Regions from separate parts of the Scandinavium lactucae genome, predicted to be linked through region 4. Evidence: predicted binding sites of a transcription regulator. Region 4 holds the regulator's gene; each other region holds the start of a gene.
The links. Region 4 encodes PurR, which represses purine synthesis genes. Its sites were predicted from a motif close to CANGCAAACGTTTGCNTG; they were not measured.
Positions count from the first base shown of each region.

Region 1 (7,394 bases), on a different contig from region 4:
TCGGCCCAGCACACGTCAGCGGCGAGTTGAACACGGGTATGCATCATTTTAGCTCTTGCCGGCAGACTGTGGGCGGATACCACCATTTCTACCAAGGGTGACAGCTCAACCTTTTCCATCTCGACCGGACTGTCAGCCAGTTTACGGTTGTAATCCAGCAGTTGTTCAATCAGTTTTTGCAGATTGCGACTGCTGTCATCCAGAATCGATACCACTTCTTCTTGCTCCGGCGTGAGCGGGCCGACGACCCGATCGGCCAGCAACTCGGTGCCTTCACGCATACTGGCGAGCGGCGTTTTTAACTCATGAGAGAGATGGCGTAAAAATTGATGGCGCTGGGACTCCAGCCAGGAAAGACGTTCGCTCAGCCAAATGATGCGCTGCCCGACGGAACGCTGCTCGCGAGGGCCGGTAAACATCACCGCACTGCCGAGCGATTTACCTTCCCCTAAGCGATTAATCATCCGCTGAATGCCTTTCACCGGGCCGATAATCATCCGCGTAAACAGCACCATCATGGTCAGGCTGACGAGGAACAGCACCAGCGCCTGCCAGCCAAAGAATTGGCCACGTTCGGCAATTTCCTGTTGCAGCTGCTGCCCACGGGAAAACACCACCGTGCGCGTGGCCTGCACCAGGTCGGTATTGGCGGAGGCAAACGCCTCCAGCGCCGCAGCGGATTTGTCATCCGGGCCGCTGTTTTTACAGCGCAACTCCGCCAACGCGTTCAGATCCTGGCGCAGGGCCAGATAAAGTTTGTCATCCGGCAACACGCCCGCATGGGCATCGAGCATGTCGGTGTAGCGTTTGCGCTGCCCCTGATAAACCTTGGCCAGCATGGCGTCGTCCAGAACGCAGTATTGCCGATAGCTGCGCTCCATTTCCAGCGCGATGTTGGTCATCGCTTCGCTGCGTCGCGCGTCAATCAGCGTCGTGCGGTTGGTCTGCGCCGCCTGGGCGCTGAGCGCATTCAGGCTCTGCCATGCCTGCCACGCCAGTACCAACAGCGGCAACAGAATGAGTAGAAATGACAGCATGACCAACTGGCGCAGCGAGCGGGGAAAAAGAGACCAGCGTTTCAATGAGTTCGCCCTTACACATGAGAGTAAAAGCAGGGTAACTGAGGAAAGGCTTCGGATACAACAACGCCGGGCATAACCCGGCGTTGTTATTGAATAAGGCGGTGCCTAACTCCACGTTTCGCCCGATGGTTGATATAGCTAAGCTGATATCAGATGTTGGACGGCAGGCACCTGTTTGTGCGTCATTCGAGGTTTATGTAGCGCGTCCCGAAGGGGCTGACATAAGAAGGTGAATGAGCCACTGAGCAGTATTATGCAGTAAGCGTGCCATAAAGCAAAATGTATTATTAAACGTTTGATACAAAAGTGTTTTGTAGTTATTAACGGATGGGTTTGAAATGTGTGTTTTTTCGTCACACTGTCGCTATAAAGAGACGCATTCGAAGCGGTAAATTATAACCCGATAAATATCATCAACATAAATGTCACCTTTTGACGACACCTGAAAACCACATCTGTCGCCATTTTCCGACACTGTTGTTGCCCGGTGTCACAAATAAAAAAGCCTCCCTTTAACAGGAAGGCTTTACAGCGAGCGTGCGGGAAAAATTAACCCAGCTGTTTACGCGCGTTGCGGAAGATGCGCATCCACGGACTGTCCTCGCCCCAGTCTTCCGGGTGCCAGGAGTTGGCCACCGTGCGGAACACACGTTCCGGGTGCGGCATCATCAGGGTGACGCGCCCGCTTTCGCTGGTCACTGCGGTGATCCCGTTCGGGGAACCGTTCGGATTCGCCGGGTAGTTCTGCGTCACGTTGCCGAAGTGGTCAACGAAGCGCAGCGCCACCAGCCCTTTGCTTTCAAGCTGCGCCAGATGCGCGCCGTCACGGACTTCCACCCGGCCTTCGCCGTGGGATACCGCGATTGGCATCTGCGACCCGACCATCCCCTGCAACAGCAGCGACGGACTCTGTGTGACTTCCACCAGGCTGAAACGCGCTTCAAAACGGTCAGAATGGTTGCGCACGAAGCGTGGCCACAGGCTGCTGCCTGGGATCAGGTCACGCAGATTGGACATCATCTGACAGCCGTTACATACCCCCAGCGCCAGGGTCTGTGGACGATGGAAGAAGGTTTCAAACTCATCGCGAACGCGTTCGTTGAACAGAATCGATTTCGCCCAGCCCTCGCCCGCGCCCAACACGTCGCCGTATGAGAAGCCACCGCAGGCTACCAGCGCCTGGAAATCGTTTAGCCCGGTACGACCGGCAAGCAGGTCGCTCATGTGGACGTCGATAGCATCGAAGCCCGCACGGTGGAACGCCGCGGCCATTTCGACGTGGGAGTTCACACCCTGCTCACGCAGCACCGCCACTTTCGGGCGGGCACCTTTGGCAATATACGGCGCGGCAACATCGTCGTTAATGTCGAAGGTGAGTTTTACGTTGAGGCCCGGATCGTTGTCGTTGCGCTTGGCGTCGTGTTCCTGATCGGCACACTCCGGGTTATCGCGCAGTCGCTGCATCTGCCAGGTTGTTTCTGCCCACCACATACGCAGCGTGGTACGGCTTTCGCTGTATACCGAATGACTGCCAGCGGTGATGACAAAGCGATCGCCCTCGGTGGCTTTGCCGAGGAAATGCACGCAGTCGTTCAGACCATGGGTGGCGAAAATGCTCTCAACTATCTCGCGGTCCTGGGCGCGAATCTGAATCACGCCGCCCAGCTCTTCGTTAAACAGCGCGGCGAGTTTGTCTTCTCCCAGCGCAGCGATGTCCACTTCCACGCCGCAGTGGCCGGTGAAAGCCATCTCAGCCAAAGTCACCAGCAGGCCACCGTCGGAGCGGTCATGCCAGGCCAACAGTTTGCGCTCAGCCACCAGCACCTGCATCGCATCCCAGAAGCCTTTCAACTGTTCAACGCTGCGCACGTCTGCGGTTTTATCCCCGAGCTGGCGGTAAACCTGCGCCAGCGCCGTGGCACCCAGCGCGTTGTGGCCTTTACCAAGGTCAATTAACAGCAAGGCGTTGTCTTCGGTCGAAAGCTGTGGGGTGACGGTGCGACGCACGTCTTCCACTCGGGCAAAGGCCGAGATCACCAGAGACAGCGGGGAGGTCATTTCGCGCTGCTCACTGCCTTCCTGCCAGCGGGTTTTCATCGACATTGAGTCTTTCCCAACCGGAATGGTCAGACCCAGCGCCGGACAAAGCTCTTCCCCGATGGCTTTCACCGCCGCGTACAGGCCCGCGTCTTCACCCGGGTGCCCTGCCGCGGCCATCCAGTTTGCCGACAGCTTGATACGTTTAAGGTCGCCGACCTGGGTGCCAACGATATTGGTCAGCGCTTCACCGACCGCCAGACGGGCTGACGCCGCGAAGTCCAGCAGCGCAACCGGCGCACGTTCGCCAATCGCCATCGCTTCGCCATAGTAGCTGTCGAGGCTGGCGGTGGTGACCGCGCAGTTAGCCACCGGGATCTGCCACGGGCCGACCATCTGATCGCGGGCGACCATGCCGGTTACCGTCCGGTCACCGATGGTCACCAGGAAGGTTTTCTCTGCCACCGTGGGCAGATGCAGTACGCGATTCACCGCCTCGGCGATGGTGATATTCTGCCGGTCCAGCGCATCACCAGTGGCGTTCAGCGTGGCGACATCCCGGGTCATCTTCGGCGTTTTGCCGAGCAGAACATCCAGCGGCAGGTCAATAGGCTGGTTGTCGAAATGGGTGTCGCTCAGGCTCAGATGCATCTCTTCGGTCGCGTCACCAATCACCGCGTACGGGGCGCGTTCACGACGGCACAGCTCGTCAAACAGCGGCAGTTGTTCAGCGGCCACGGCGAGCACATAGCGCTCCTGAGATTCGTTACACCAGATTTCCAGCGGGCTCATGCCCGGTTCATCGCTGAGGATATCGCGCAGGTTGAAGCGCCCCCCGCGTCCGCCGTCACTCACCAGCTCCGGCATGGCGTTGGATAACCCACCTGCGCCCACGTCATGGATGAACAGGATCGGGTTGGCGTCGCCAAGCTGCCAGCAACGGTCGATCACTTCCTGACAGCGACGTTCCATTTCCGGGTTGTCGCGCTGAACCGAGGCAAAATCCAGATCGGCATCAGACTGGCCGGACGCCATCGAGGAGGCCGCCCCACCGCCGAGACCGATATTCATCGCCGGGCCGCCGAGGACAATCAGCTTCGCACCGACATTGATCTCGCCTTTCTGCACATGATCGGCGCGAATGTTGCCGATCCCACCCGCCAGCATGATCGGCTTGTGGTAGCCACGCAGCTCTTCGCCGTTATGGCTGTTCACTTTCTCTTCGTAGGTACGGAAGTAGCCATTCAGCGCCGGGCGACCAAATTCGTTGTTGAACGCCGCCCCGCCCAGTGGGCCGTCGGTCATGATATCCAGTGCGGTGACGATGCGATCCGGTTTACCGAAATCTTCTTCCCACGGCTGTTCAAAGCCAGGTATGCGCAGGTTGGAAACGGAGAAGCCCACCAGCCCGGCTTTCGGCTTCGCGCCGCGCCCGGTAGCGCCTTCATCACGGATTTCGCCGCCGGAACCGGTGGCTGCACCCGGCCACGGAGAGATGGCGGTCGGGTGGTTATGCGTTTCGACCTTCATCAGAATATGCGCCGCTTCCTGGTGGAAGTCGTAGCGCTTGCCGTCATGGGAGGCATAGAAGCGCCCCACTTCCGAGCCTTCCATCACCGCGGCGTTGTCTTTATAGGCAGACAGCACGTGTTCAGGGTTTTTCTCGAAGGTGTTCTTGATCATCTTGAACAGCGACTTCGGCTGCTGTTGGCCATCAATCACCCAGTCGGCGTTGAAGATCTTATGACGGCAGTGTTCAGAGTTCGCCTGCGCGAACATATACAGCTCGATGTCGTTCGGGTTGCGGTTGAGCTTAGTGAACGCCTCGTGCAGATAATCGATTTCATCTTCCGCCAGCGCCAGGCCGAGACGCTGATTGGCCTCCACCAGCGCCTGACGCCCTTGTCCCAGCAGATCGACGCTGGCAACCGGGGTCGGTTGATGATGGGCAAACAGGTTTTCCGCATCCGGTAGCGCACCAAAGACGGTTTCCATCATACGGTCGTGCAGCTCTGCCGAGACCAGGCTCCATTGAGCATCGGTCAGGGTGGAGGCTTCAACGTAATACGCTACGCCGCGCTCGAGGCGTTCAATCTGGGCCAGGCCGCAGTTGTGGGCGATATCAGTTGCTTTTGAAGACCAGGGGGAGATGGTGCCAGGACGGGGGGTGACGAGCAGTAATTTTCCGGCGGGGGTATGGCTGCTGAGGCTGGGGCCATACTCCAGCAAGCGAGCCAGTCGGGCATGTTCCTCGTCTGAAAGCGACGCGTTCAGACTCGCGAAGTGCACGTACTCGGCATAGATGTTGCTGACCGGAAGGTTGGCTGCCTGAAAGCGTGCCAGCAGTTTGGTAATACGAAATGCAGACAGTGCAGGCGAACCACGCAGAATTTCCATCATAAGTCTCTCGTCTTCTGGGTTTCAGTGTGCGCAATGGCGGAAAACGGGCGTCATTATAGAGGATCCAGAGCAGCGACGTAACCGTTTGCGTCAAAATAAAATCGTCGCTGCGTTTTACCAACCGATGCGGCCAATCGCATGAATAGGTTGCCAACTGTCGCTTGTTTAAGCAAAATGCCGCTCATTCTGTAGTGCCCCTAAACTTTAACATGGTAACTATTGCCTGAGATCGCTCTCATCACAGAGAATTAACTAATTGAAAAAATTAAAGATTAATTATCTGTTTATCGGCATTGTCACCCTGCTACTGGCAGCGGCGCTATGGCCTTCTGTTCCCTGGTTCAGTAAACCAGAGAACCGCATCGCCGCCATTCAGGCGCGCGGTGAGCTGCGCGTCAGTACCGTGGTCTCTCCCCTGACGTTCGCCAACATCCATGAAAAAGATTACGGACTCGACTACGAACTGGCTCAGCAGTTCGCCAATTATCTCGGTGTTAAGCTGAAAGTCACCGTTCGTCAGAACATCAGCCAGTTGTTTGATGACCTCGATAATGGTCGCGCCGATATGCTGGCCGCCGGGCTGGTCTACAACAGCGAACGCGTCAAAAGCTATCAGGCCGGACCGGCCTACTATTCGGTTTCTCAGCAGTTGGTGTACCGCAAAGGGAGCCTCCGCCCGCGCTCGCTGGATAACCTCACCGCCCAACAGCTGACCATTGCGCCGGGGCACGTGGCGATTAACGACCTGCAGGCGCTGAAAGCAACAAAGTACCCGGACCTGAACTGGACCGTCGACGATAAGCGCGGCAGCGTGGAGCTGATGGAAGACGTTATCGACGGCAAGCTCGATTACACCATTGCCGACTCGGTGGCGATCAGCCTGTTCCAGCGCGTACATCCGGAGCTGGCGGTGGCGCTGGATATTACCGATGAACAGCCGGTGACCTGGTTCAGCCTGAAGGACAGCGATAACACCCTCCCCGCAGCGATGCTCGATTTCTTCAATGACATTAATGAAGACGGCACCCTGGCGCGACTGGAAGAGAAGTATCTCGGCCACGGTGACGATTTCGATTATTTCGATACCCGAACCTTCCTGCGCGCGGTGGATAACCTGCTGCCCGACCTGCAGCCGCTGTTCCAGAAATACGCCAGTGAGATTGACTGGCGTCTGCTGGCGGCGATAGCGTGGCAGGAATCGCACTGGGATCCGCTGGCAACCTCGCCCACGGGAGTGCGTGGCATGATGATGCTGACCAAAAATACCGCCCAAAGCCTTGGCCTTACCGACCGGACCGACGCCGAACAGAGCGTCAGCGGCGGGATGCGCTATCTGCAGGATATGATGGATAAGGTGCCGGATACGGTGCCGAAAGAAGAAAAAATCTGGTTTGCGCTGGCGGCATACAACATGGGCTATGCGCATATGCTCGACGCCCGGGCGTTAACCGCCAAGCAGAAAGGCAACCCGGACAGCTGGGCAGACGTAAAGCAGCGTCTGCCGCTGCTCAGTCAGAAACCCTACTACACGCGCCTGACCTACGGTTACGCGCGCGGGCATGAAGCCTACGCCTATGTGGAAAACATCCGTAAGTATCAGATAAGCCTGGTGGGGTATCTGCTGGAGAAAGAAAAGAAAGAGGCGCTGGAGCGGGAGTATGCACAGGATTACCCTGCGGTCAGGCCGGGCGAGTTAAATCATACCAGCCTCGGCGTGCTGCCGTTTATCTCGCTGCACACCGAGCGCAGCGGTCAAATTGAAGTGAAACACCCGAATACGCTGGTGGATATTCTGCGTCACTGAGGCTGGGCGGCACGCTTGAGGGCCTTTTTCTGCTCACGGCGATGCCGGAAGAAATCGCTTAGCATCGACGA
Region 1 is NZ_JAWXRD010000004.1:31,606-38,999, reverse strand. Features, by position in the region: gene qseE (two component system sensor histidine kinase QseE/GlrK) at 1-1,082, opposite strand, end outside; gene purL (phosphoribosylformylglycinamidine synthase) at 1,632-5,519, opposite strand; gene mltF (membrane-bound lytic murein transglycosylase MltF) at 5,776-7,323, shown strand; gene tadA (tRNA adenosine(34) deaminase TadA) at 7,317-7,394, opposite strand, start outside.
Region 1: the regulator PurR is predicted to act here: its motif matches at 5,594-5,611, upstream of purL (phosphoribosylformylglycinamidine synthase).

Region 2 (7,394 bases), 720 kb from region 4:
CCGTAGCTGTCAGCCAGCAGGCCGCCTGCCAGCGGGCCTAACAGCGCCCCGCTGACCGCACCGGTCGAAAGCGTCCCGAGCGCCCAGCCGCTTTTATGGCGTGGAATTTGGGTGGCGATCAGCGCGTTAGCGTTAGGCACAAAGCCGCCGAGTAACCCCAGCACCGCGCGAAGCACCAAAAATTGCCAGATATCCTGTGCCAGCCCCATCAGCACCATCACAATCGACATGCCCAGCGCAGAACGCAGCAGCATAATTTTTCGCCCTTTGCGATCGGCCAGACCGCCCCAGAATGGCGAGGCAACGGCGGAAAAAAGAAAGGTAATGCTGAACACCAGCCCGGACCACATATTCAGCGCGCTGTGGCCGGTGACACCCAGCTGTTCGACGTACAGCGGCAGGAAGGGCATCACCAGGCTGAATGCCGCGCCGGTGAGAAAGCAGCCAATCCAGGCAATGGTGAGATTCCGTTTCCAGTTTATGGGGGCATCTGAGGCGTACATAGGGTTCCGCGTAATGGCGTAAGGATGTTCAAAAAGGAAGTCGTAAGCAGGCTAATTATGCGCCTGCTACCTCATGACTGCAATGCGCGACGGCGAGACTCAAAAGAAAAAGCCCCGAATAAAATCGGGGCTTTTTGTCAGTAGCGGGAAGGCATCCCTTCCGGACGGGTTTTGAAACGCCGATGCAGCCACATGTACTGCTCGGGGGCCATCAAAATGCACTGCTCAATGACTTTGTTCATCCACGCGGCGGTGGTTTCCTGATCGTCCAGCGGCGGGGCGCACTCAGGTTGAAGGATAATCAGCTCATACCCTTTGCCATCTGGCTTACGGCGCGGAACGAACGGCACAATACAGGCCTTCGACATACGCGTCAGGGTATAGGTGCCCGAGGTCGTGGCAGCTTTCTCGACGCCGAACAGGGGCACAAACACGCTGCCCTGCGGGCCGTAGTCGTGATCCGGCGCATACCAAATCACATCGCCTTTTTTCAGCGAGCGGATCATGCCTTTCAAATCTTTGCGATCCAGCATGTCTTTATTGGAACGCATTCGCCCCCAGGTCTGCACCAGATCGATAACCGGGTTATCATTCGGGCGATAAACGCCAATTCCCGGTGAAGCGTGCAGGCCAAACATGCGGGCACCCATCTCGAGGGTCAGGAAGTGGATGCCAATCAGCAAAATTCCTTTTTTCTCGGCCTCCAGGGCGTGGATATGCTCCACACCCTGCGCTTCACTCCAGCGCGCCATACGTTTGTCGGACCAGAACCAGGCCATGCCGGTTTCCATCAGACCCATGCCCACGGATTCAAAGTTTTTCACCACCCACTGGTGGCGCTCTTTTTCGTCCATTTCGGGAAAGCACAGTTCCAGATTACGGTAGGCAATGCGTGAGCGGCGCTTTAACAGACGCAGCGAATAGCGGCCCAATGTGGTGCCCAGACGGTAAAGGACTGGATAGGGAAGTTGCACAATCAGCCACAGCATGCCCACGCCCAGCCAGGTTAACCAGTAACGTGGATGGAGAAGCGCAGCAGAAAATTTGGGTAAATGGGTCATCTCATTCCTGTTCTTTCGAGCAATTAGTCCTATTATTGCATTTTTTTGCCCTTCGCCCAAATAGACCCCGGCAGAATGGCTGTTATTGCAACAAATGTTGAGTGTACCCGTTTGAGGTGAGCAAAATGTAGCGCAAAATGTGGGGATGTAAATTCGCAGCACATGCTATATGATGCGGGCCGCGAATTTTCTCACCGATAAATGCAGGAACCACACCATGCCAGTGTTGCACAACCGCATATCGAATGAGCAACTGAAAGCGCAGCTGATGGCAGAAACCGAGCCGCGCACGACTGTCTCATTCTACAAATACTTCCATATTACCGACCCAAAGGCGACCCGCGATGCGTTGTATCAGGCGTTTTTAGGGCTCAGCGTTTTTGGTCGTGTCTATCTCGCTCACGAAGGCATTAACGCGCAAATCAGCGTCCCTGAAAGCAAAATGGACGCCTTCCGCGAGCTGCTGTACGGCTTTGATCCGGCGTTGAATAATCTGCGTCTCAATATTGCCCTGGACGATGACGGGAAGTCTTTCTGGGTCCTGCGCATGAAGGTGCGCGACCGCATCGTGGCGGACGGCATTGACGACCCGACCTTTGATGCCAGCGACGTGGGTGAGTATCTGAAAGCAGCGGAAGTGAATGCCATGCTTGACGATCCGGACGCCGTTTTCATTGATATGCGCAACCACTACGAATATGAAGTGGGGCATTTCGAAAACGCGCTGGAGATCCCGGCAGACACCTTCCGCGATCAGCTGCCGAAAGCGGTGGAGATGATGGAAGCGCATCGCGACAAAAAAATCGTGATGTACTGTACCGGTGGGATCCGCTGCGAAAAAGCCAGCGCGTTCATGAAGCATAAAGGCTTCAACAAGGTTTGGCACATTGAGGGCGGGATTATTGAATATGCCCGCCGCGCGCGCGAACAAGGTCTGCCGGTGCGTTTTATCGGCAAGAACTTTGTGTTTGACGAGCGCATGGGCGAGCGTATCTCCGACGACGTGATTGCCCACTGTCACCAGTGCGGCACTCCGTGTGATACCCATACCAACTGTCTGAACGACGGCTGCCATCTGCTGTTTATCCAGTGTCCGGCCTGTGCCGAGAAATACAGCGGCTGCTGTAGCGATCTGTGCAAAGAAGAGAGCGTTTTGCCGGAAGAAGAGCAGCGTCGTCGCCGCGCAGGTCGTGAAAACGGCAACAAGATTTTCAATAAATCGCGCGGACAGCTGAACACCCGTCTGGGTATTCCTGACCCGGAATAAGATGACCTGTTCAAGCCCGGTAAGCGTAGCGCCACCGGGCTTTTTTAAGCGCTTAGTTCCCGAAACGCGCCAGTCTGAACGGCGACAGATCGAAAGCAGGCGTTTTGCCCTGGGCAAAGTCAGCGGCAATCTCTCCCAGCACCGAGGTGAACTTGAAGCCGTGTCCGCTCAGACCGGAAATCACCAGCGTAGTGTCATGGCCGGGCAGGGTATCGATGATAAAGTCTTCGTCAGGTGAGTTGTCATAGGTACAGGCCGCGCCGTACAAGCAGCCCCCGACCCCGGGCAACACATTGCGCAGGAAGTTGAACGCTTCGGAGCCGTCGGTGGCGACTGCCCCAAACGGTTTGCGCTGTTCAGGCGAATCAATAATCTGCCCCCCGTTATGCTTGCCAAGCTTCAGCTCATTCTCTTCTGCCGGGAAACCATAATATTGGTCGCCGTTGGGCATTTCGCTGGTAAACGCCGGGAAGTTATTTTTGCGGCTGTAGCGTCCGTCAGCCTGGAACCAGGCGAAGACTTTACGTACCGGCTGCACCGGCAGTTCCGGCAGCAGTTTCGTTACCCAGGTTCCGGCGCTGACCAGCAGACGTTTGCCTGAATAGCTGCCATCGGCGGTGTCGATGGTCACGCCTTCGGCATGGTGATGCACGGCGTTTACCGGGCAATTAAACAACTGCGCGCAACCGGCTTCGCGGGCCAGTTCAACCCACGCTTTGACCGCGCGTTCGCTGCGCAACACGCCCGAAGCCGGTTCGAAGAGGCCGATGTAGTCGTCCGGGACGCGAATTTCAGGCCAGCGGGCCATCAACGCCTGGGCATCGAGTTTTTCAACGTTGAGGCCGAACTGTTCCGCGCTTTGGGCGACGTTCGCCAGGAAGGATGAATGGGCCGGGCCAAGATTAATTACTCCGGTTTGCTCGAAGATCTCTTCCCCACTGAGCTGGGCCAGTTCATCCCACAGCGTTTGTGCGCGTAGTACCATTGGGACATATTTTTCGCCTTCACCATAGGCATGGCGAATCAGGCGGGTATCACCGTGATGGCTGCCTTCGGCGTGCGGGGGCAAGTGCGCATCGGTCATCAGGACTGAAAGCCCGGCGCGGGAGGCATAATAACCGGCGGCAGCGCCGACAGACCCGCTGCCGATAATAATTAAGTCATAGTTCATGCGTATGTCCTGGGCATCTTCTTTATTAGCAGGGTAATTAATCTGATTCTGTCTGACAAGCCAAAATAATAAGGCACCCGATGGGTGCCTGTTGCGTGAATTTTCAGCATTAAGCGCTAATGCCTTCGATACTCGTTTTCCTGGTAATCGCCAGATTCAATTTTGGCGATGCCCGCTTCTAAAATAGAAATAAATTGGCGGGCGACATCGGTCGTTAGCCATAGCGTTTGACCGATTTCTGCTTCGTGCTGACTCGATTGTGTGGGGTTCTGGTAGTGCAGGCGCAGCATCAGAGCGTCGTAGCTGTCTACGGTACTGATGTCCCATCCGATGAGGGGATGGGTCTGGATGACTTCATTATTCTTTTCCATCATAACCCCTTATTAACGTGTTAAAAGACACTGGTTCGAGGTTCAATGCGTGTTTTCTGAAGCAAACTAATTATATCAACAACTAAGAAAATATTCGAATTTTTAGGTCAACCGCAACCTCTTTTTTCTCCTTATCCGTTTTTTTGAACAATAAAACGGCATTTAGTTCGTTATTTTTTAACCGAATAACGATGCAATAAGAAAAGGAGTAAAAAAGGCGCAGAAAAGGAATAAAAAAGCCGGGGCGACCCGGCAAAAGATTACATAATGATGGAGCGTTTTTTAATCTGATGACCTGCTTTATGCAGGGTTAAACCAGTCGTCCGCGCTTTCCCAGGTTTCCTGAAGGATTTCACTGATGCGGTCTTTGTCTTCTTTGGCACCGCCAAGAACGGAAAGATTATTGCCTGCGGCATAGCGCACGCTGACCTGGCCGTTCTGGTCAGGAAACTGGTCGTGAATACGGCGAGAAAGCTCGGTAGTTAGCGCATCAATAGCGCCAGCGGGTAGGACAGTCGTTTTGGCAATGGTCACTTCAATACGCATAATGTGCCCCCTGTTGAATATACTGGATATTTATACAGTTACTTTGCGCAATTTACAACAGGGGACGAACACTTATTTAGCCTTTGACGCGCCAGCGCACGGTTTCACCCGCCAGGAACGGGATCAGTGAGTCATCGGTCAGGGCGATACTTTCGACCACCTGGCTTTCAGTTCGCTCCAGTTCTATAAAGCTTTCATTCACCGGCAGGCCATAGAAACGCGGGCCGTTCAGCGAGCAGAATGCCTCAAAGTGCTGAAGAGCGTTCATCTCTTCGAACACGGTCGCATAGCTGCCCAGCGCCGTCGGGGCGTTAAAGCAGCCTGCACAGCCGCAGCTGGCTTCTTTGCGATGGCGGGCATGCGGTGCGGAGTCTGTGCCGAGGAACGCGCGCTCAAAGCCGCTGGCGACCAGTTCACGCAGCGCCTGCTGGTGAACGTTGCGTTTCAAAATCGGCAGGCAGTACAGGTGAGGGCGCACGCCGCCGACCAGCATATGGTTACGGTTAAACATCAGGTGTTGTGGCGTGATGGTCGCGGCCAGCAGTTCGTTTCCGTCGCGGACGTAATCGGCGGCATCTTTGGTGGTGATATGTTCGAACACCACTTTCAATGCTGGCAGACGCTGGCGCATCGGCTCCATCACCGTTTCAATGAATCGCGCTTCCCGGTCGAAAATGTCAATATCCGCGTGGGTCACTTCGCCGTGAACCAGCAGCGGCATCCCCAGTTTCTGCATCCGTTCCAGCACTGGCATAATGGCATCAACGCTGGTCACGCCGTGGCTGGAGTTAGTGGTGGCATTAGCCGGATACAGTTTGGCGGCGGTGAACACACCTTCGTTATACCCGCGCTCAAGCTCGTTCGGGTCGAGCGTGTCGGTTAAATAGCAGGTCATCAGCGGGGTAAAGTCGTGACCCGCTGGAACGGCGTCAAGAATGCGCTGACGGTAGCTGAGAGCCGCGTCAACGGTCGTAATAGGCGGCACCAGGTTTGGCATCACAATCGCCCGGCCATACACTTCACTGGTATAGGGCACGACGGTTTTGAGCATATCGCCATCACGCAGATGGATATGCCAGTCGTCGGGACGGCGGATTTTCAGGCGCTGGGATTGTGCTGTCATGGAAGGCTCCGGCTGGTTGAGAAGGCTATTTTTGCCGGGAGCTAAGGTTAAACGGAATCGTTTTCCTTTGCACTCCTTTCCGTGAAAAAAAACGGGCACCGAAGTGCCCGTGTCTACAGCAGTGTGATTAATTGGTCAGCGGGATGATGATTTCGCCAGGCTTAACCTCAATCCCTTTAGCATATTTCTTCGCCAGAGCCTCCCCTTCGCTGGCGTCTTCACGCAGAACGTAGGCAGGTTGTGTGTTGAAGTAGCTGCGCAGCGACTGGTTCAGATAGGGCATCATGGTTTGCACCACCGACTGCATTTTCTCTGGCTGGACTTTGGCATCCACCACTTCCATTTCCTGTAGGAAAATCGCCCCTTTATCTTTGTTGAATACCGGCAGCGCTTTCAGTTTCAGGTTAATGGTCGCTTTCTGATTGCCGAATAACGAAGTCATATCCAGATTCGCTACGCCGTTCAGCGTGATTTTGTTCGGTTCTTCACGACCAATGGCGCTGGAGAGGTTAGTCAGCACAATATGTGCATCCGCCACGCCCGGCAGGCCAATATCTTTGGAGAAATTGTTCCGCTTTTGCAGGGCCTGGTTAATCTCTTTCTCACTCACGGTGTACTGCGTTAACTGATTACAGCCTACCACCAGGCCGCTCACAATCAGCGCGGCGACCATCAACAACTTTTTCATGGGGTTCCTCAACATGACGTCTTTGTCTCATCCTGACACAAAGAAGCATGCCCTGTCAGCCTAATGCGCACCAGCAGAATCCGCTGAATTGTTACTACTATTAACATCAGGCCCCGGGTTCAACCATCCCGGTGGTGGCGCGTTTGGTACTGAATTGCCACCACAGCGCCAGGAAGGTGATGAAACCAATGACGCCGAGCATCGCCCACGGCAGCTCGGGCTGGTTAATGACTTTTCCTGCGTCAAACAGCCAGCCACCCCCGGCATAACCGAGGGCACCACCAAAGGCTAATCCCAAACGGCTGAAGCCCATATAGCTGCCACGCGCCCGTGGATCTGCCAACTGGGCGCTCAGGGTTTCACGCGCCGGTTCGGCAATAATAGAGCCGATATAGAACACGCTAATCAGGGTGAACAGCTGTTGAAGATTGGCTGAAAGCCCAATCGGTAGCATCGCCACGGTCATGATCAGCAGCCCGGCCATTAACCGATGCTCGAGACGAAAGCGTTTCTCGCTCCAGCGAGCGAGAGGGTAGAGCAGCGATAACGACAACGTGGCTTCGATGGCGTACATCCATTTCACCGCCGCAGGCGTGCCCGCGATATCGTTGACCATGATCGGCAGCATCAGCATTACCTGCACCGCCAGCATGTAGTACCCGGT
Region 2 is NZ_JAWXRD010000040.1:722,764-730,157, reverse strand. Features, by position in the region: gene mdtG (multidrug efflux MFS transporter MdtG) at 1-503, opposite strand, end outside; gene SIK69_RS21230 (Kdo(2)-lipid IV(A) acyltransferase) at 641-1,564, opposite strand; gene trhO (oxygen-dependent tRNA uridine(34) hydroxylase TrhO) at 1,782-2,831, shown strand; gene solA (N-methyl-L-tryptophan oxidase) at 2,884-4,002, opposite strand; gene bssS (biofilm formation regulator BssS) at 4,119-4,373, opposite strand; gene dinI (DNA damage-inducible protein I) at 4,674-4,919, opposite strand; gene pyrC (dihydroorotase) at 4,996-6,042, opposite strand; gene SIK69_RS21200 (lipoprotein) at 6,170-6,730, opposite strand; gene mdtH (multidrug efflux MFS transporter MdtH) at 6,837-7,394, opposite strand, start outside.
Region 2: the regulator PurR is predicted to act here: its motif matches at 6,093-6,110, upstream of pyrC (dihydroorotase).

Region 3 (7,394 bases), 850 kb from region 4:
CCTGGGCAATTTTCTCTTTCACCTGTTCCGGCGGCTCGCCCCAGGTCAGATACAAATCAACCTGCTCAGCCGCCAGCTCCTGCGCGACCTCTGATGAACCGCCAAAGTAAAGCGGCGGTCGCGGCTGCTGAATCGGCGGGAACAGCAGTTTTGCCCCGCGCACTTTCTGATACTTGCCGTCAAAATCAACGGTTTCACCTTCCAGCAAGCGCCGCCAGATGTGGGTAAATTCCGCCGAAGCTTCATAACGTTCAGTGTGATCGAGGAACACCCCGTCCGCGGCGAGTTCCTGCGGATCGCTGCCGGTCACCAGGTTAAACAGCGCCCGACCATTCGATAATCGATCCAGCGTTGCAGCCTGGCGAGCGGCAACGGTCGGTGAAATCACGCTCGGGCGCAGCGCCACCAGAAATTTCAGCCGCTGGGTGACCGGGATCATTGACGCGGCCACCAGCCATGCATCTTCACAGGAGCGCCCGGTGGGGATCAGTACCCCGGTAAAACCGAGTCTGTCCGCGGTTTGGGCAATCTGCTGGAGATAGCCATGATCGACCGGGCGGGCATTCTCCTCGCTGCCAAGATAGTGACCATCACCGTGAGTCGGTAAAAACCAGAACATATTCAGGCTCATGATTTTGCTCCTTGTTCTTGTGTAGAAGGTTGTGTCGTGGGTTGCCAGATGCGGCTTTTGATATCGACTTTTTTCGGCACCAGGCGATTCTCATAAAACAGATCGGCGGTTTGCTGCTGACGACGGGCGGTTTCATCACTGACCGGGCCGATTACCGTCGTTGGGCGATGGCTTAAGTAGCTGGCAATCACCGCTTCCGGCAGACCCATGGTTCTGGCGAGCAGTTCGGTACTTTGCTGACGCTGGCTAATGGTCAATGCATCGGCTTGGCTGAAGGTGTTCAGCACGCCCTCAATAAAGCTGCCGTTTTTCTCGGCGTAGGGGCGGGATGCCAGATAGAACGAGCCGGTTTGTTTCAGTTCGCTGCCATCGGTTAATACCCGCACGCCGCCCTGCAATAACGCAGCGGAATAATACGGATCCCAGATGGCCCAGGCATCGACATCACCCTGCTGGAAGGCCGCGCGGGCGTCGGCAGGTGTCAGGAACGTTGGCTGGATGTCGGTAAATTTGAGGCCCGCCTGCTGTAGCGCACGTAATAAGAGGTTGTGCGAACTCGAACCTTTCTGGAACGCAACCTTGTGTCCTTTCAGATCGGCCACGGTTTTGATCGGGCTGTTCTCCGGGACGAGGATCACTTCTGCTTTCGGTTTTGGTGGTTCAGCCCCGACATACACCAGGTCCGCCCCGGCGGCCTGGGCAAAAATGGGTGGAATATCGCCAGTGCTGCCCAGGTCGATGCTACCCACGTTCAGGGCCTCAAGCATTTGCGGCCCGGCGGGAAATTCAATCCACGAAATTTTGGTGTTCGGGTAGCGCTTTTCCAGCAACTGATGGCTTTTGGCCAGTACCATACTGACGCTGCCTTTCTGATAGCCAATCCGCAGGGCATCGGGGGCCGGTTCAGCAGCCTGACTCCAGGCGGAGAGCGTTAACAAACCGGTCAGGGCTAAGGTGCGAATGCGGGGACGGAACAAATTAAACATGGGCGACTCCTTGCTTAAGATGAAAAGCCGGGACGCGAATATCACGGCGATGCAGCGCTTGCCAGAAGGTTTCCAGCGCGCTGTCGAGGCGTTTTTCCAGATTTGGGCTGAACTGCGGCTTATGTTGGTAATCCTGCACCTGGCTGTCGTCGGCGAATACGCCGTGCAGGATCTCTTGTGCCTTCAACGCACTGAGCACCGGTTTGAGCGCGTAATCCACCGCCAGCATATGGGCCACGGTGCCGCCGGTAGCCAGCGGTAACACCACTTTGCCTTCCAGCGCGCGTTCCGGTAACAGATCGAGCAAGGTCTTCAATGCGCCAGAAAATGACGCTTTATAAACCGGGGTAGCAACGATTAAGCCATCGGCCTGCGCCAGTTGTTCTATGAGTGTGAGCAGGGCAGGGCTATCAAAGCGGGCGTAGAGCAGGTCTTCCGGCTCGAAGTTTTGCAGATGCCAGTGGCAAACCTCGACGTCGACCCGGGATAGCGTTTCTCTGGCATATTCCAGTAATGCGCTGGATCGTGAAGGAAAACGCGGGCTGCCCGCTAACGTAATGACACGCATAACCTCTCCTTACAACTAAATGTTTGCTTTTATCTAACATTGATAACATTTAACAGGAGTGTGTCAGAGGCAGGCGCGTTCGCTAAATGATTTTTCTGGCAGTGGATTACCAAAAAACGCATGTAAGTAAACGATTGCGTCTAAAAGGGTATTTTTTGCGACAGGTCAATTCCCTTTCGGCGACGGATAGAACATAATACGCCCCCGGTTTGCTACCGGGAATCCAGGAGAGTTCATGTACTACCCCTTCGTTCGTAAAGCCCTTTTCCAGCTCGATCCTGAGCGCGCTCATGAATTTACTTTTCAACAATTACGCCGTGTCACCGGTACGCCACTCGAAGCGCTGGTGCGCCAGAAAGTGCCTGAAAAACCGGTAACCTGCATGGGGCTGACGTTCAAAAACCCGCTGGGTTTAGCCGCAGGACTCGATAAGAACGGAGAGTGTATTGATGCCCTCGGGGCGATGGGTTTCGGATCCGTCGAAGTCGGCACCGTAACGCCACGCCCTCAACCGGGAAATGACAAACCGAGGATCTTCCGTCTGGTCGATGCCGAGGGTTTGATCAACCGTATGGGCTTTAATAACCTGGGTGTCGATAACCTGGTTGAGAACGTTAAAAAAGCGCATTTCGATGGCGTACTCGGAATTAATATCGGCAAAAATAAAGACACACCGGTCGAACAGGGCAAAGATGACTATCTGATTTGTATGGAAAAAGTCTATGCCTACGCCGGTTACATTGCGATTAATATTTCATCGCCAAATACCCCCGGCCTGCGCACCTTACAATATGGTGAAGCGCTGGATGATTTGCTGTCGGCGATTAAGAATAAGCAAAATGAGCTGCAATCGATCCACCATAAATATGTCCCGGTGGCGGTTAAGATCGCACCCGATCTTTCGCTCGAAGAATTGATCCAGGTGGCTGATAGTTTGCTTCGCCATAATATTGATGGTGTTATTGCCACCAATACGACACTCGATCGTTCTCTCGTCCAGGGAATGAAACACTGTGATGAAAGCGGCGGTTTAAGCGGTCGTCCATTACAGTTAAAAAGTACCGAAATTATTCGCCTGCTGTCTGCCGAATTAAAGGGACGCTTACCTATTATTGGCGTGGGCGGTATCGATTCGGTGATCGCCGCACGTGAGAAGATGGCTGCCGGTGCATCATTGGTACAGATCTATTCCGGGTTTATTTTTAAAGGCCCGCCGCTGATAAAAGAAATCGTTACCCATCTCTAATCTTTCCTGCACAGTTTACAACCAGGGCTTTATTTCCTGCCCTGGTTGTTTTATATTCCACAAGTGTTGCTAATTTAAACTTTATGGTCTTTTCTTAATTCAGACAAATTAACGAAACGGGAATATGAGTTTCGGGCATCGGATGCTTAAGAGAGCGGGGAACAGAAATGCGAATTAAACCTGACGATAACTGGCGTTGGTATTTTGATGAAGAGCACGATCGTATGATGCTCGATTTAGCCAATGGTATGTTGTTTCGTTCTCGTTTTGCCCGCCGCATGCTGACACCCGATGCCTTTGATTCTACAGGCTTTTGTGTTGATGACGCCGCCCTCTATTTCTCTTTTGAAGAAAAATGCCGTGACCTTGAATTAACCAAAGAACATCGCGCCGAACTCATTCTTAACGCGCTGGTGGCCATTCGTTTCCTGAAACCGCAGATGCCTAAAAGCTGGCACTTTGTCGCGCATGGCGATAGCTGGCAGCCGGTAACGGGCGATGCGGCCGCGGTATGGTTGAGCGACAGTGGTGAACGCGTAAATTTGCTGGTGGTCGAGCCGGGCGATAATGCGGCGCTCTGTTTGCTGGCACAACCGGGTCTGACGCTGGCCGGTCGTACCATGCAGTTAGGTGATGCGATTAAAGTGATGAATGACCGCCTCCAGCCGCAGCCAATATCGGCAACGATGCGCTACGGTCAGGCCGTTTAACGCGCCAGTCGCAGCGCGGTTTTCGGAACGCAGCTGCAGGACAGGATAGTACCATCGTCTGCCACTGCGCTTTGCTTCATCGGGCTCACCTCTCCCTCAACCAACGTAATCCTGCAACTTCCGCAAATACCGGCCCGACAGGAATAAGGTACGCGAATCCCTTGTTGTTCCAGCTGTTCCAGTAATACCTGCTGATTGTTTCCTTTGAACACCTTGCCCTGCCAGTCAATATCAACCACCGCGTCCTGCGCGGTCTCAACCTCCAGCATCTCTTCCGTTGCGCCAGCCCCATAGACTTTGCCCGGGCCGGTGGAGAGAATTTCCACTTCATCGCCGACGCGAACCACGCCGCTGTTGCGGGCAATCAGGTTCTGACCAAAATCGACGTCGCCGTTATCCTGGGCAGTACGGAATTGTTGTAAGGTAGCCAGCGGTTCACCAGCCGGGTGTTTTTGTCCGCGCTCCGGGCTGACAGTGGTAAAGATGCAGCGGCTGCAAGGTTTGACCACATCAAAGACCACGTCGCCGATGCGAACCACTTTCCAGCCATCTTCTTCCCACGCCCGGGTTCCGGTGACCACCAGATTGGGGCGGAACTGTTCCATTTGCACGCTGGCCGGGCAGCGATTTTGCAGGTCGCGTAGCGAGGCTTCGGTGGTCAACAGATAGGGGAAACCGTCAGCGAATGAGAGCGGTACAGCGTCATAACGTTTTACCCGACGCGTAGGCTCGGGGCCGACCCAGCGCAGCTGGACATCGCGCTTAAAGAAGACCGACAGCCACTGATTAATATCTGCGGGCGCGATGAATGCGGAGAAATGGTTGCCCCAGACTTCGGTTGGTGCGGCGTCAGCGGTAAAATCAGCAAAACGCACCATCGCCACGCTGCCATCAGGAGCGGTGAGGTGCAAACCATCATGCATCGGCACCGGTGTAAAGCGCACCATCTGCGGATACTGACGGGCGGTAATGAAGGTGCCGTCTGGCTCGGTGACCATAAAAATACGGTCAAAAGCCATACCGCTTATGTCAGCCAACGCGTGAGTGACACCGATCCCGCGCATAGATTTTACCGGGTGAATATAGAGCTTTCCCAACGTCGCCATTCCGCAATCCCCTGCGTTTGAAAAAAGTCGCCCTATATGAAGCCCAGATTCGCTATAATGCGCAACAATTTTCTGCGAGTAATAAGTGACGATATGAATTCTCTGTTTGCCAGTACGGCCCGTGGGCTGGAAGAGCTGTTAAAAACTGAACTGGAAAACCTGGGCGCTACGGCGTGTCAGGTGGTTCAGGGTGGTGTCCATTTTGAAGGAGACACGCGACTGCTCTATCAGAGCCTGATGTGGAGCCGCCTGGCGTCCCGTATCATGATGCCACTCACCGAGTGCAAGGTTTACAGCGATCTGGACCTGTACCTTGGCGTGCAGGCCATCAACTGGACAGAGATGTTCAATCAGGACGCGACCTTTGCCGTGCACTTCAGCGGCGTGAACGAAGAAATTCGTAACAGCCAGTATGGGGCGCTGAAGGTGAAAGACGCCATCGTCGATGCGTTCACCCGTAAAAATCTGCCGCGACCGAACGTCGATAAAGAAAATCCGGACGTACGCATCAACGTGCGTCTGAATAAAGAAGTCGCGTACATCTCCCTCGACCTGAGTGGCGAAGGTCTGCATCTGCGTGGCTATCGTGACGCGACGGGTATTGCACCCATCAAAGAAACGCTGGCGGCGGCCATCGTGATGCGTTCCGGCTGGCAGCCGGGTACCCCGATGCTCGACCCGATGTGTGGTTCCGGTACATTGCTGATTGAAGCCGCGATGCTGGCGACCGACCGGGCACCGGGCCTGCACCGTGGTCACTGGGGCTTTAGCGGCTGGGCACAGCATGACGAAGCGGTCTGGCAGGAAGTGAAAGCTGAGGCACAGACGCGCGCTCGTGCCGGGCTTGCCGCTTACGAATCCCACTTCTACGGTTCTGACATCGACAGCCGCGTGATTGAGCGCGCACGCAGCAACGCCCGCCGGGCAGGCATTGCCGATCTCGTCACCTTCGAAGTCAAAGACGTTGCTAAGCTCAGCAATCCGCTGCCGAAAGGCCCATATGGCACGGTTATCAGTAACCCGCCTTACGGTGAACGTCTGGACAGCGAACCGGCCCTGATTGCCCTGCACAACCTGCTGGGTCGCTTGATGAAAACCCAGTTCGGCGGCTGGAACCTGTCGCTGTTCAGCGCCTCTCCAGAGCTGCTGAGTTGTCTGCAACTGCGCGCCGAGCGCCAGTTCAAAGCTAAGAACGGCCCACTGGACTGCGTACAGAAAAACTATCATCTGGCCGAAACCGATGGCACCGCTACGGTGATGCTGGCCGATGATTACGCCAACCGTCTGCGCAAAAACCTCAAGAAGCTTGAGAAATGGGCGCGTCAGGAAGGCATTGAGTGTTACCGTGTGTATGATGCCGACCTGCCGGAATACAACGTGGCGGTCGATCGCTATGGTGAGTGGGTGGTGGTTCAGGAATATGCTCCGCCGAAAACCGTGGATGCGACCAAAGCGCGTCAGCGTTTGTTCGATGTGATTGCCGCGACCATTTCGGTGATGGGCATTGCCGCCAACCGTCTGGTGCTGAAAACCCGTGAGCGTCAGAAAGGTAAAAATCAGTACGAGAAAATGAGCGAGAAGGGCGAATTCATGCAGGTTAGCGAGTATAACGCGCGCCTGTGGGTGAACCTGACTGACTATCTCGACACCGGCCTGTTCCTTGACCACCGTATCGCTCGCCGGATGCTGGGCCAGATGAGCAAAGGCAAAGACTTCCTTAATCTGTTCTCTTACACCGGCAGCGCCAGCGTACATGCAGGTTTGGGCGGCGCACGTAGCACCACTACCGTGGATATGTCGCGTACTTATCTGGAATGGGCTGAACGTAACCTGCGTCTCAATGGTCTGACCGGGCGTCCACATCGTCTGTTGCAGGCAGATGTGCTCGGCTGGCTGCGTGATGCGGACGAACAGTTTGACCTGATCTTCATCGATCCGCCGACTTTCTCTAACTCCAAGCGCATGGAAGATACGTTTGACGTGCAGCGCGATCACCTGAAACTGATGGCCGATCTGAAACGCTTGCTGCGTAAAGGCGGCACGATCATGTTCTCCAACAACAAGCGTGGCTTCAAACTCGATAGCGACGGCATGGCAAAACTGGGCCTGAAAGCAGAAGAAATTACTCAAAAAACGCTTTCGCCTGA
Region 3 is NZ_JAWXRD010000040.1:847,845-855,238, reverse strand. Features, by position in the region: gene ssuD (FMNH2-dependent alkanesulfonate monooxygenase) at 1-631, opposite strand, end outside; gene SIK69_RS21875 (sulfonate ABC transporter substrate-binding protein) at 628-1,617, opposite strand; gene ssuE (NADPH-dependent FMN reductase) at 1,610-2,185, opposite strand; gene pyrD (quinone-dependent dihydroorotate dehydrogenase) at 2,421-3,431, shown strand; gene zapC (cell division protein ZapC) at 3,599-4,141, shown strand; gene SIK69_RS21855 (YcbX family protein) at 4,138-5,247, opposite strand; gene rlmKL (bifunctional 23S rRNA (guanine(2069)-N(7))-methyltransferase RlmK/23S rRNA (guanine(2445)-N(2))-methyltransferase RlmL) at 5,341-7,394, shown strand, end outside.
Region 3: the regulator PurR is predicted to act here: its motif matches at 2,309-2,326, upstream of pyrD (quinone-dependent dihydroorotate dehydrogenase).

Region 4 (7,394 bases):
GGCGATAGTCAACCCCATAAACATGGTCGCCACGGCGCTAGCCTGTTTGTGTTTCGGCACAACGCTGGCGGCCACCACCGAGCCAAGCCCAAAGAATGCCCCGTGGTTTAAGCTGGTAATAATGCGTGACAGCAGCAGCGTGGTGTAATCCGGCGCGATAGCCGAGAGCACATTACCAAGAGTGAAAATCGCCATCAGGAAAATAAGCGCATTACGCCGTGCGCGATGAGAGAGCAGCAGCGTCATCAGCGGTGCCCCGGCCATCACCCCAATGGCATAAGCACTGATCAACATTCCCGCCACGGGAATAGAGACATCGACGCCTTTGGCAATCACCGGCAGCAGGCCCATCGGCGAAAACTCCGTGGTGCCGATGGCAAACGCCCCTATCGCTAAGGCCAGCAGGGGAAAATTGATTTTCATGGTACGACTCCAGTCAGCCATCCGCCGGGAAGGGGGATGGTGCAAAAACAGAAGTCAAAAGCATGACATCAATCACAAAAAAACAGAAGTAAACAAAATGGCAAAAGTTTTTTGCGAAATTGATAACAATCAGAAGGGAAATGAGAAGGAGGAAGAGATTTCTCCCTCCGGGTAAATCAGTGCAGTACGGCGGTCAGCCCGGCGGCCACGATCAGGGCCAGAGCAATTACGGTCGTCATTAAAGAGAACTTCAGGTCGGTACTCATCAATTTTTCTCCTTTTAATCCCCACAACAAAAGTGAGCCTGCTCATTTTTGCACAATCATACGCAAAAATCTCGCAGGTTTTCGGCGCATAACGATTTTTCTCTTTCCCTTTCCGTAAGAATCAGACAAAATTCCACGCTAATTTAAAAGCGTAGCAGCCATTGACCCCCTCCCGTCGTTCTGTGTCGTTTCCCGGCGTACCGCAATTCAAATGAATTGTATCCAGGGTGTGTAAAGGCAAACGTTTTCGTGTCGATAATCAGGCGTAAGGAAAGGGTCTGGAGTGAGAACGAATGGCAACAATTAAAGATGTAGCGAAACGCGCAAACGTTTCCACTACAACTGTATCACATGTAATTAACAAGACTCGCTTCGTGGCGGAAGATACCCGCAACGCGGTATGGGCAGCCATCAAAGAACTGCACTACTCGCCAAGCGCCGTGGCGCGCAGCCTGAAGGTCAATCACACCAAGACTATTGGCCTGCTGGCGACCAGCAGCGAAGCAGCCTACTTTGCCGAGATCATTGAAGCCGTTGAAAAAAGCTGCTTCGAAAAAGGCTATACCCTGATTCTGGGGAACGCCTGGAACAACCTCGAAAAGCAGCAGGCGTATCTGTCGATGATGGCGCAAAAGCGCGTCGATGGTCTGCTGGTGATGTGTTCGGAGTACCCGCAGGCGGTGCTCGACATGCTGGAAGAGTATCGCCACATCCCGATGGTGGTGATGGACTGGGGCGAATCGAAAGCCGATTTTACCGACTCCGTGATTGATAATGCTTTCCAGGGCGGCTATTTGGCCGGACGTTATCTGGTCGAACGTGGTCACCGTGAAATCGGAGCGATCCCAGGCCCAATGGAGCGTAACACCGGAGCGGGTCGTCTGGCGGGCTTTATGAAAGCGATGGAAGAAGCGCAGATTAACGTGCCTGAAAACTGGATCGTGCAGGGCGACTTCGAACCGGAATCCGGTTATCGCGCAATGCAGCAGATCCTTGCGCAACAGCCGCGCCCTACCGCCGTCTTCTGCGGCGGCGACATCATGGCGATGGGTGCCCTGTGTGCCGCTGACGAGATGGGTTTACGCGTGCCGCAAGATATTTCAGTGATCGGTTACGATAATGTGCGCAACGCCCGTTTCTTTACCCCGGCGCTGACCACCATTCACCAACCGAAAGATTCGCTGGGCGAAGCCGCTTTTGACATGCTGCTCGACAGGATCGTCAACAAGCGTGAAGAGTCGCAGTCGATTGAGGTGCATCCACGCCTGATCGAACGCCGCTCGGTAGCTGACGGTCCGTTCCGCGACTATCGCCGCTAATCACCTCTCAGGGGCCGGTTATTCCGGCTCCTGCAACCACTCTTTATTCAACGTTTCACTGTCCCCCAGATAGTCCAGCAGCCAGCTTAACGCCGGTGACATGTCATTTTGTTGCCAGGTCAGACAACACGCTGCATCCGGGAACGGATTTTCCAGCTCCAGCGCCACCCACTCCCCGCTGTCGATATACGGTCGGGCAAAGTGCGTAGGCACCATTCCGGCGCATAAACCGGCAGACAAACAGGTCGCGGACGACTCCCAGTCCGGCACGACAATCCGTTTCTGGTTATCCAGCAGCCAGGTGATGCGTTTTGGCAATGAGCGCGAGGTGTCTTCGCGCACCAATGATGGCCAGTTGCGCAACACGTCATCACTCAGCGGACCGCGCATTTGCGCCAGCGGATGTCGGCTGGAGACCACACAGTTCCAGCTCAGCATTCCCATATCGCGAAACGCGTAACGTCCTCCGACCGGAATGGCCTGCGTGGCACCAATCGCCAATTCGACACGGCCGTCAGATAACGCATCCCACACGCCGTTAAATACTTCCTGGAACACACACAGTTCGACATCCTGAAAGTGGCGATAAAAATCGACAATCATTTGCCGGGTGCGCTCCGGACGGACGATGTTATCCACCGCAATCGCCAGACTACCGCGCCAGCCATTGGCAATTTGCTGGCACTGCTGACGGGTGATCTGCATTTTTTTGATAACAGACCGTCCCTCCTTCAAAAACCACGCCCCGGCGGGCGTTAATTCGACGTCGCGATGCCGTCGTTCAAACAACGGAACCGCCAGCCACTCCTCCAGCTGACGAACGGTATAGCTGACCGCAGAAGGCACACGGTGCAACTCCTGCGCGGCGGAGGTAAAGCTGCCGTTACGCGCCACGGCGTCCACGACTTCAAGCGAATATTCTGACCACATAGGCTGCCTGCAAAAAATTTGATTCCACCAGACAAATATTAGCGTTTCACAAGCGAAGTTGCACTCCCTACACTCTGCTGCCATGTACACCTGCGACGAGAAATAGAATGAACAATATTCCTGGTAAAGGATTTTTATGCTGGCTAGCGGGCCTAAGCGTGCTCGGTTTTCTGGCGACCGACATGTATTTGCCCGCGTTTGCGGTAATTCAGAATGATTTACAGACCCCGGCGGCAGCGGTTAGCGCCAGCCTGAGCCTGTTCCTGGCCGGGTTTGCGTTTGCTCAGCTGCTGTGGGGACCGTTATCCGACCGATATGGTCGGAAACCTATTCTGCTGATCGGCCTGGCCATTTTTGCCATTGGCTGTATTGGCATGCTGTGGGTGCGTGATGCCACTACGCTGCTGGTGCTGCGCTTTATTCAGGCCTTCGGCGTGTGTGCCGCCGCCGTTACCTGGCAGGCAATGGTGACCGATTATTATCCGCCAGAGCGCACTAACCGCATTTTCGCGACGGTGATGCCGCTGGTCGGGCTTTCCCCTGCGCTGGCTCCGCTACTCGGAAGCTGGATCTTGCATCACTTCGAATGGCAGATGATTTTCGCCACTCTGTTTGCCATTACCCTGGTGCTGATGGTCCCGGCGCTGCGACTGAAAAAGCCGACGCAGAACGTGCCGCATAAAACAGAGAAAGCGCTGACCTTTATGACCCTGCTGCGCTCTCGCGATTATCGTGGCAACGTGCTGATTTATGCCGCCTGCTCTGCCAGCTTCTTTGCATGGCTGACCGGTTCACCGTTCATTCTTAGCGCTATGGGTTATGGCCCAACGGTGATTGGCCTGAGCTACGTGCCGCAAACCATCGCCTTCCTGGTCGGTGGCTACGGCTGTCGTGGCGCATTGCAGAAATGGAACGGTCAGCAGATGCTGCCGTGGCTGTTACTGGCCTTCGCGGTGAGCGTGGCGGGGACCTTTGCGGTAGGCCTGACCGCAGGCAGTTCTCTGACCGCCCTGCTGATCCCGTTCTGCCTGATGGCGATGGCCAACGGCGCGATTTACCCTATCGTGGTGGCTCAGGCGTTACGTCCGTTCCCACAGGCGACCGGACGTGCAGCCGCACTGCAAAACACCTTACAGCTCGGCCTGTGCTTCCTTGCAAGCCTGGTGGTCTCCACGCTGATTGCCACCCCGCTGCTGACTACCACCAGCGTGATGCTGTTCACCGTGGTCCTGGCGGGCTGGGGATATCGGATGCAATATGTTGCACAGCGTGATGAAAATGAAGGCACTGCACGTGAATCACACGCATAGTGTCGTTAGCAACTATGTAACAACTCAGTCATTAGTGTGCTAAGAATTTTTTATTGAATCACTCATTTTTGCGGCCTATACTGATTCTGCATCACATAATTACGATAAATATTAGCGATTAACGGGGGAACGGATCTCCCCCGTTTCCCCACGGATGGCCTTTCGGCAAGGGATATCTCCCTTCCTCTGTTCTACGTCGGATAGCAGACTCACGGCAACGTCCGTGAGAGTTCTCACATAACCAAAAAAGCGTCTACGCTGTTTTAAGGTTCTGATCACAAGCCGCGTGATGGAGAAGCTATGAGTTCATCGTGTATAGAAGAAGTAAGCGTGCCCAATGATGACTGGTATCGAATCGTCAACGAAATGTTGAGTCGGGCCGGTATCAGAATTAATGGTTCCGCTCCCTCAGACATCCGGGTTAACAACCCTCTTTTCTTTAAGCGCGTGCTACAGGAAGGGTCACTGGGATTAGGCGAGAGTTATATGGATGGCTGGTGGGAATGCGAACGGCTGGATCTGTTTTTTCAGCACGTTCTCCGCGCCGGACTTGAAAGCCAACTCCCCCGCCACCTCAAAGATACGCTGCGTGTCGCAGGCGCGCGTCTGCTCAATCTACAAAGTAAAAAACGTGCCTGGATAGTCGGTAAAGAACATTACGATTTGGGCAATGATTTGTTCAGTCGGATGCTCGATCCGTTCATGCAATATTCCTGCGCGTACTGGAAAGAGGCGCAAACTCTGGAACAGGCGCAAGAGGCCAAGCTGGATCTCATTTGCCAGAAACTACAATTGCAGCCTGGCATGCGAGTACTGGATATCGGCTGCGGCTGGGGCGGTCTGGCATATTATATGGCGAAAAACTACGGCGTCAGCGTGGTCGGGGTGACCATTTCTGCCGAACAGCAAAAAATGGCCCAGGCACGTTGTGAGGGGCTGGACGTGCAAATCCTGTTGCAGGACTATCGAGATTTGCAGGACCAGTTCGACCGCATCGTATCCGTTGGCATGTTTGAACACGTTGGGCCGAAAAATTACGCCACCTACTTTAACGTGGTGGATCGTAATCTGAAACCAGACGGCCTGTTCCTGCTGCACACCATTGGGTCAAAGAAAACGGATAATAATGTCGATCCGTGGATCAATAAATACATCTTCCCGAACGGCTGTCTACCCTCAGTTCGCCAGATTGCTATTGCCAGCGAGCCGCACTTTGTGATGGAAGACTGGCATAACTTCGGTGCTGATTACGACACCACACTGATGGCCTGGCATTCACGTTTTATAAATAGCTGGCCGGAAATTGCGGACAATTATTCAGAGCGTTTCAAAAGGATGTTCTCGTATTATCTGAATGCCTGCGCGGGGGCATTTCGCGCCCGTGATATTCAGCTTTGGCAGGTGGTTTTCACGCGCGGTGCCGAGGGGGGCTTACGCGTCGCACGTTAAAAAAACAAACCCCGGCAAGCCGGGGTTCTTTTTATTCGTCAGCGTTGAGCTGCTTTATCGCCGATTCTTTCGCGGCCAGCACACGCTCAACCGTGTCGACCACCGCCTGAGTTTGCGGATCAATCTCGATATTCACCTTCTCGCCTAATTTCTTCTTGCCAAGCGTGGTGCGCTGCAATGTTTCCGGAATCAGATGCACGCAGAAACGGGTGGGCGTCACTTCCCCTACCGTCAGGCTAATGCCATCAATGCCAATAAATCCTTTATACAGGATGTATTTCATGAGGGTCGAGTCCTGAACCTTAAACCATATCTGACGGTTATTTTCCGAGGTCAGGATTTTCGCTACGTCGGCAGTGGTCATGATATGGCCGGACATCAAATGGCCGCCAATTTCATCGTTAAATCGCGCCGCGCGTTCAACGTTCACCACATCACCTTCTTTGAGTTCGCCCAAATTGGTAATCCGCAGCGTCTCTTTCATCAGGTCAAAACTGATGTGACTGCCGTTAATTTCGGTTACCGTCAGGCAGCACCCGTTATGCGCAATGGACGCCCCGGTTTCAATTCCCTCGAGCATATGCTCAGGAATTTCAACCACATGGGTACGAAAGTTAGGTTTTTCGTCGATGGACACAATTTTAGCCGTGCCCTGAACGATTCCAGTAAACATGCCATTAACTCCTGTCTCTAAATCATCACCGTCTTTTATATCCCGAACAATAACAGTTGCGATCGTACCTTGCCAGTCAGGTAGTGCTCCCTGCCATTTTTTTGACTGGCTTAATACCCATTACTCGCTACAATATATTCGAAAATTCCTCTGCTCTTTCTTCTTGCTGCCCGTGTCGGCGGCTTTGTTAGTCTCTTCAACAATAACAATCAATAAAAGGTATTTACCCGTGCAAAAGTACGTTATTGAAGCGCGCCAGCTTCTCGCGCTGGCCATCCCGGTCATCATTGCGCAGGTGGCGCAGACCGCAATGGGCTTCGTCGACACGGTCATGGCGGGTGGCTACAGCGCCACTGATATGGCCGCCGTTGCCATCGGCACCTCTATCTGGCTCCCGGCCATTTTGTTTGGTCACGGCCTGCTGTTGGCTCTGACGCCGGTGATTGCCCAGTTGAACGGATCCGGACGTCGCGATCGCATCGGGCATCAGGTTCGCCAGGGATTCTGGCTCGCTGGATTTGTCTCAGTGCTGGTAATGGTCGTTCTGTGGAATGCCGGTTATATCATTCACGCGATGCATAATATCGACCCGGAACTGGCGGATAAAGCCGTCGGCTATTTACGTGCGTTGCTGTGGGGCGTGCCGGGCTATTTGTTCTTCCAGGTGTGCCGTAATCAGTGTGAAGGCCTGGCGAAAACCAAACCGGGCATGGTGATGGGGTTTATTGGTCTGCTGGTGAATATCCCGGTGAACTACATCTTCATCTACGGTCATTTTGGGATGCCGGAACTGGGCGGCGTTGGCTGCGGCGTGGCAACGGCTTCCGTCTATTGGGTGATGTTCTTTGCGATGGTCTCGTACGTAAAACGCGCGCGCTCGATGCGGGATATCCGCACTCACGAAGGCTTCGGCAAACCCGACTACGCGATTATGAAACGCCTGGTGCAGCTCGGCCTGCCGATTGCTCTGGCGCTGTTTTTCGAAGTGACGCTGTTCGCGGTTGTAGCGCTGCTGGTTTCCCCA
Region 4 is NZ_JAWXRD010000040.1:936-8,329, reverse strand. Features, by position in the region: gene SIK69_RS17680 (MFS transporter) at 1-423, opposite strand, end outside; gene cydH (cytochrome bd-I oxidase subunit CydH) at 600-689, opposite strand; gene purR (HTH-type transcriptional repressor PurR) at 983-2,008, shown strand; gene punR (DNA-binding transcriptional activator PunR) at 2,027-2,938, opposite strand; gene punC (purine nucleoside transporter PunC) at 3,046-4,248, shown strand; gene cfa (cyclopropane fatty acyl phospholipid synthase) at 4,549-5,697, shown strand; gene SIK69_RS17650 (riboflavin synthase subunit alpha) at 5,729-6,370, opposite strand; gene mdtK (MdtK family multidrug efflux MATE transporter) at 6,600-7,394, shown strand, end outside.